DNA from 2 places in the Gordonia sp. CPCC 206044 genome. Region 2 is predicted to be linked to the other one. Evidence: riboswitches for the same ligand, from Rfam matches in the RefSeq annotation. Region 2 holds a riboswitch; the other holds the start of a gene.
What was found. A riboswitch is a leader RNA that binds a small molecule or an ion and turns the genes downstream of it on or off. The one in region 2 is predicted to bind cyclic di-AMP.
Positions count from the first base shown of each region.

Region 1: it holds a riboswitch for cyclic di-AMP, as region 2 does, so the genes downstream of both, AAFP35_RS23205 (C40 family peptidase) here and AAFP35_RS13140 (transglycosylase family protein) in region 2, are expected to answer to the same signal.

Region 1 covers NZ_JBCLVL010000019.1:15,780-18,983, reverse strand. Annotated here, with positions in the region: gene AAFP35_RS23210 (DEDD exonuclease domain-containing protein) at 1-1,144, opposite strand, end outside; cyclic di-AMP (ydaO/yuaA leader) riboswitch at 1,728-1,907, shown strand; gene AAFP35_RS23205 (C40 family peptidase) at 1,922-2,641, shown strand; gene AAFP35_RS23200 (NlpC/P60 family protein) at 2,853-3,204, shown strand, end outside.
Region 2 covers NZ_JBCLVL010000007.1:141,001-144,204, forward strand. Annotated here, with positions in the region: gene moaA (GTP 3',8-cyclase MoaA) at 1-1,027, shown strand, start outside; gene AAFP35_RS13135 (MoaD/ThiS family protein) at 1,035-1,283, shown strand; cyclic di-AMP (ydaO/yuaA leader) riboswitch at 1,544-1,717, shown strand; gene AAFP35_RS13140 (transglycosylase family protein) at 1,724-2,362, shown strand; gene AAFP35_RS13145 (DUF6328 family protein) at 2,438-2,995, opposite strand; gene AAFP35_RS13150 (molybdenum cofactor biosynthesis protein MoaE) at 2,999-3,204, opposite strand, start outside.

The sequences.
Region 1 (3,204 bases), on a different contig from region 2:
TCGCGGACCCCAGACGCGTTGTGCAACTGCGCAATCCGGAGGCCTGAGCGATCATGTCGGCGATGGTGGTGGCCGTCGTCCGGTTGCCGATCGGCCCGAGGGCGTCGTCCGACGGGGTGCGCGACACCTTGAGCCGGGGGAACCGCTCGCCGGTCAGCACCACCCACCAGCCGCGGTGCGGCTGGGTCGACCGCCGGTTGTAGGCGGGACGATGCGCGGCGAGCAGGCGCAGTTCGCGGACGCCTGCCTCGAGGCCGTGTGCGCACTCGACGTGATCGACCCGGGTCGCGAGGTTCACCATCTCGCCGATCCGGCGCCGCGGGTCGCTGCCGGTGAAGTACGAGAGCACGCGACGGCGGAGATCGACGGCGGTCCCCACGTAGAGGACCTCGTCGGAGGGGCCGCGAAAGAGATACACGCCGGGACGGGCGGGCAGGTCGCGTGCCATCGACCGCTTGGCACGCAACCGCGGATTCCCGCGCGGCAGGTAGGCGGTGAGTTCGCGCAGGGTGCCCACCCCTTGATTGCCCACCCGCTCGAGGAGTCGGTGGAACACCTCGACGGTCGCGCGCGCGTCGTCGAGCGCCCGGTGGGTGGGACGGGTGCTCACGTCGAACAGATCGGCGAGCGCGGACAGCCGCACCGACGGGGCCTCGTCGCGGCTCAGGATGCGACGAGCCATGGTCACCGTGCACAGGCTCGTGGTGAACGGCCAGTCGATACCCAGCCGCATCGCGTTCTGGCGGAGGAAGCCCATGTCGAAACGGGCGTTGTGCGCCACCAGGATCGACCCGCGGGCGAACTCCACGAAGGAGTGCAGTACCTCCCCGATCCGGGGTGCGTCACTGACCATCAGCTCCGTGATGCCGGTCAGCGTGACGATCTGGGGCGGGATCGGACATCCCGGATCGACCAGGGTGGCGAACTCGCCGAGTATCTCGCCGCCACGGATCTTGACCGCACCGATCTCGGTGATCCGGTCCTCGGTGGGGCTGCCGCCGGTGGTCTCGAGGTCGACGACCACCAGCGTGGTGTCGAACAGGGAGCGATCGGTGAAGTCGTCTCCCGCGGACTCCAGGTCGGCGAAGGTGAGCTGACCGTCCGCAGTGGGCGCGGGGCCGGTCGAAGTCGTCAGTGGAGCCACGTGGCGAACATTAGTTCGATGGTGCGACAGATTCTGGTGTGACAGGCGGGAAACCTGTTGTCGGGCGCTGTGCGGGCCGGCCTTGTCGGTGGTCCTCCCTAGGGTTCTTCTCGTGTACACGCGGCGGCCGCGGTCGGTGACGACACGCCGCCGGAGAACCCACCGGACACGATTGAGATGGAGATCACACATGTACATCGACTGCCAGAGCTGCCCGGGCCGGCCCGCCGCCTGTGACGGCTGCGTGATGCAGGTCCTGTTCGACGCCCCGAACTGGGCAAACCCGGGTGTCGAAGGTGGAGGAGAGGTCACGGTCACGACCCGGGTGGCCGATGCCGAAATCGATGCGGCCATCGATGTATTCGCCAGTGCTGCAATGGTCTCCAGGACCTCTGCAGTATCTGCAAGAAATGGGAAAACATCAGGTCACCGGGCAGATCGGGACCGCGGTTTGCGAATTCTGCGAGCTGGCTGAGCCGACGGGCGTCGAGGCCTGCGGCGGCGTCGGTAGACAGACCCGCATCTGATTTCGTAACCTTTCCGAGACCTTTGCAGAGCGTCCCGCTCCAACAGGAGTGGTCTGGGGGGGTCACCGCTCAATCGCCCAGCTGGGCGAACCGGGGAACCATCATTTTCGGGGGCAATTCCGAATTGGGGTGAGTCGCGCGTGCGCGCCGACGTTTACGTCGTCGTGCGTGTGTGTAGGGCCATTCTTCCGGCCCGAACCCGACAGCTAACCCGGTCGGCGGTCGAGGGAGAGCAAGGAGAAGTGGCTTCGTGGCCAAACATCGTTTGGAACAACCCAATCGCGGCACCAAGGTTGCCAAGCGTGCGGTGATCGCTGGGTCGATTACGGTCGGCTCGCTCGCTGCTGCTGCAGGCCCGGCGCTCGCTGCGCCGGTGCATGTGCCGAATGTGGGTACGTTCGAGCTGCCCGGGGTCGACACCAAACAGATCCCGCAGCAGTTCCAGGAGAAGAAGGCGGCACCGGCGCCCAAGAGTGCACCGGCCGCCGAGAGCACACCGGCTGCCAAGTCGCCGGGCGCCAACGTGAAGATCCCGAATCTGGGCACCTTCACCGTTCCCGGCCTGAACCAGGACCAGATCCCGGATCAGTTCAAGCCGAACGGCGGCGGCGCGATCTTCGGTCGTCAGACCGTCGCGCAGAAGGCAGTCCGCAACGCGGAGAGCAAGATCGGTTCGCCGTACTCCTACGGAGCTGCAGGCCCGAACGCCTTCGACTGCTCGGGACTCGTCTACTGGTCCTACAAGCAGGCGGGCAAGACCATCCCTCGCGACAGCTACGGCCAGCTCGGCGGTGGCCGCGCGGTGTCCATGCAGGACGCCCAGCCCGGCGACGTGCTGATCTTCAACGGCGGCGGACACGCAGGCCTGTACCTGGGCAACGGGAAGTTCGTCCACGCCTCGACCTACGGTGTGCCGGTCAAGCGGGACAACGTGAGCAACTGGCAGGTCACCGGTATCCGTCGCTACTGAGTGACGACACCGATGCGCATACGAGTGTGAGGTACGGGCGGACCACGTGACCGACGTGGTCCGCCCGAACCGCTTCGTCGAAAGTGACCATCCGCGGGGGAGGACCGCTCACGTCGGCAGGCGACGGGTTGGCGGTGGAGGAGAAGTGACAATCGTGGTTTCCGGATCTTCGATCGCGCGGCGATCGGTTCCCATCTTGTTCGTGACCGCGATGATGACGTTGGTCGTGGCGATCGGGCAGTTCGGGGCAGCAGGGGGCGCCCCGCAGGCATCGGCCGCTCCGGTGCGTTCGGCCGACCAGTTGCTCGGCCAGTACAAGAAGCTGAGCGACGACGCCGAGAAATCGGCCGAAGCGATGCACAACGCGCAGATCGAGTACGACAAGCAGCGACGCATCGTGGCCACCGCCAAGAAGGCATCGTCCGACGCCGATCGGACGCTGGTCACCACGCAACAGCGTCTCGACAGCTATCAGGGGCGGGTGGACTCCGTGGTCCGTGCCAGCTACAAGGGCGCCCGGGTCAACCGTCTCTACGCGGTGTTGGTTAGTGACTCCCCGCAGT
Region 2 (3,204 bases):
GCCGCGTACCGGCCCACTGCGAGACCGGTACGGCCGTACCGTGCGTGACCTGCGGGTCTCGGTGACCGACCGATGCAATCTGCGGTGCACGTACTGCATGCCTGCCGACGGCTTGGACTGGCTGCCCCCGCAGTCGGTGTTGACGACCCGCGAATTGATCCGGGTGATCACCGTCGCCGTTCGAGATCTGGGCATCGAGACGATCCGTCTCACCGGCGGCGAACCACTCCTGAAGCGCGATCTGGAAGAGCTGATCGCGGCCGTCGCGCAGCTACCCGGCCGGCCGGAGATCGCGATGACGACCAACGGCCTCGGGCTCAAGCATCGTGCCGATGCTCTCGTTGCCGCCGGTCTCGATCGCATCAACGTCTCACTCGACACCGTCGACCGAGAGCGATTCGCCGCCATCACCCGTCGTGACCGCCTCGACGACGTGATCGCGGGGCTGGCCGCGGCGCGGCGCGCAGGCATGCGGACGGTCAAGGTCAATGCCGTCCTCGCCGATCACGACGACCTGACCCGGGTACCCGACCTGCTCGACTTCTGCCTGGAGCACGGCTACCAACTGCGGATCATCGAGCAGATGCCGCTGGATGCCGACCACCGTTGGGATCGTTCGTCCATGGTGACCGCGGACGAGATCCTGACCGCCCTGCGACGCCGATTCACACTGCTGCCCGACCCACGCCCCCGTGGCAGCGCGCCCGCGGCGACGTGGCTCGTCGACGGGTACGAGGTCGACGGCAATCCGGCGCGCGTCGGGGTGATCGCATCGGTGACCCGCCCGTTCTGCGGTGATTGCGACCGGGCTCGTCTGACCGCCGACGGCGCGTTGCGCAACTGCCTGTTCGCGGACACCGAGGCCGATCTGCGACCCGTGCTGCGCAGCGGACTCCCCGACGACGAACTCGACGCCGCGATCGCCGAGTGCTGGCGAGCCAACGCCTGGGGCAAGGCAGCCGGACACGGCGTCAACGACCCCGAGTTCCACCAGCCGAGCCGGCCGATGTCGGCGATCGGAGGCTGAGGCCGCCGTGCGCATCACCATCCGGTTCTTTGCTGCCGCCCGGGCCGCAGCGGGCACCGAGACATCCATCGTCGACGTCACCGACGACATCACCCTGGGCGGGCTCGAATCGGTGCTGGGCGCCGACAACCCGGAGCTCGCGAGGGTCCTCGAACGCTGCTCGTATCTGCGGGACTCGATCGCGGTGTGCGATCGCCTCGCACCGCTCGGTTCATGCGCCACGCTCGACGTGTTGCCGCCGTTTGCCGGTGGCTGACACCACATCTCGCCTGTGAGTTCAGTCACATAACGGGATGATCACGAGAAGGACACAAAGCGACTATCGGCCCGTGAACTGCGGCGACGCCGAAAGTGGATCGAAAGTCCCGATCCGGCACCGAAAATCGGCTTGCCAACAACGTGATTCGCGATCGAAGACGTCGTACTGTGACTGAACGACGCCCACGGGGGGTCACGAGCAAGTAACCAAGTACATACCGTTCCGTCGGCCGCGCCGAGCCTCGCTCCGCCACGGGACGTACCAGAACGACATCTAGGAGCGAGGACGGGGGACCCACTCTCCCGGCAGAGATCGGACGGCACACCGCCGTCCTTGGGGTTAAGTCCCGGCGTGATTCACGTCAGGCCGAGACCGGGCACCTCTCGCCCGAACCCGACAGCTGACTTCGTAGGCGCGTGGAGAGAGGAACACCACCAATGTCCGGACGTCACCGCAAACCGTCGAACACCACGACCACCAAGACCCTCGCGAAGGTCGCGCTCACCGGCGCTGTCCTCGGCGGCGGAGCCGCGATGCTGGGCACCGGCTCGGCCAACGCAGCCACCGATGCCGAGTGGAACCAGGTCGCCCAGTGCGAGTCGGGCGGCAACTGGGCCATCAACACCGGCAACGGTTACCAGGGCGGCCTGCAGTTCAGCCCGAGCACGTGGGCGGGCCACGGCGGCACGCAGTTCGCGCCGAGCGCCGACCAGGCCACCAAGGAACAGCAGATCGTCGTCGCCGAGCGCGTCCTGGGCAGCCAGGGCAAGGGCGCATGGCCCGTGTGTGGCACCGGCCTGTCGGGTTCGAGCCCGCGCACCGCGCCGGCTCAGCCGAAGCCGCTGCTGCCGCAGCTCCCGGATCTGCCGTTCAGCTGGAACACCTCGCCGGAGGCCAAGACCACCGACGACGTGAAGACGCAGATCGATTCCGCCCTCGCGCAGGCCACCGAGAACAACAAGATCAACCCGGAGGTCAAGGGCCTGTGGGACGCCGCCAAGAAGAGCGGCTACGAGCTCAACTCGGACCAGATCAAGCTGTTCAACGAGCACAAGGACCAGCTGCCCACCCCGTGAGTGACAGCAGCCGTCACCGGACTCGGTGACACACCGCCCTGATAGGGCCCATGGTCGAAGGGCCTCGCACGATGTTCAATCCGTGCGAGGCCCTTTTCCATGTTCGGGGGCGGATCGATCGGTCCCCGTGCGTGGCCCCAGCCGTCTGCGCTCACGCAGCGGCAGACCCACCCACATCACCAGGAAGACGACGAGTGCGACGCAACCGGCGGCGATGGCCGCCCAACCGCCGAGCGCGATGTCGAAGATCACCGTGAGCACCCCGATCAGCGCTACCCCGAGAAGACCGATACCGACCATCGTCAACAGGTGCGCGCGATCCACCAGTCGATCGATCGCGTGTCGACGGAACAGCAAGCGGTGCAGCGCGACCGGTGAGATCAGGGTGACGGTGGACAGGACCGCGAACACCAGGCTGACCACGAAGATGTGTTGTTGACGCGCCTCGAGTTCCTGGAATCCCTCCTGGAACGGGACCGTCAGCATCAGTCCGGTCAGGATCTGACCGCCCGTCTGCACGACCCGCAACTCCTGCAGCAGGCTCGCCCAGTTGCGGTCGAGTTGTTCGTCGGGGGTCTCGTTTCGTCCGGGACCGCCGCCGTTCGGCCCCGCTGACCCCGGATGGCCCTCCACGGTTTACGCCGATCCGACCCACTCGTCGGTGCCATCGTGGAAATGCTGATGCTTCCAGACCGGCAACTGTGCCTTGACCTCGTCGACGAGACGCGCACAGGTCGCGAACGCGGCCTGTCGATGATCGGCGGCCACCGCCACCACGAACGCGACGTCGCCGACGGCGAGATCGCCGACGCGATGCGAGACGGCGACCGCACGCACCCCCG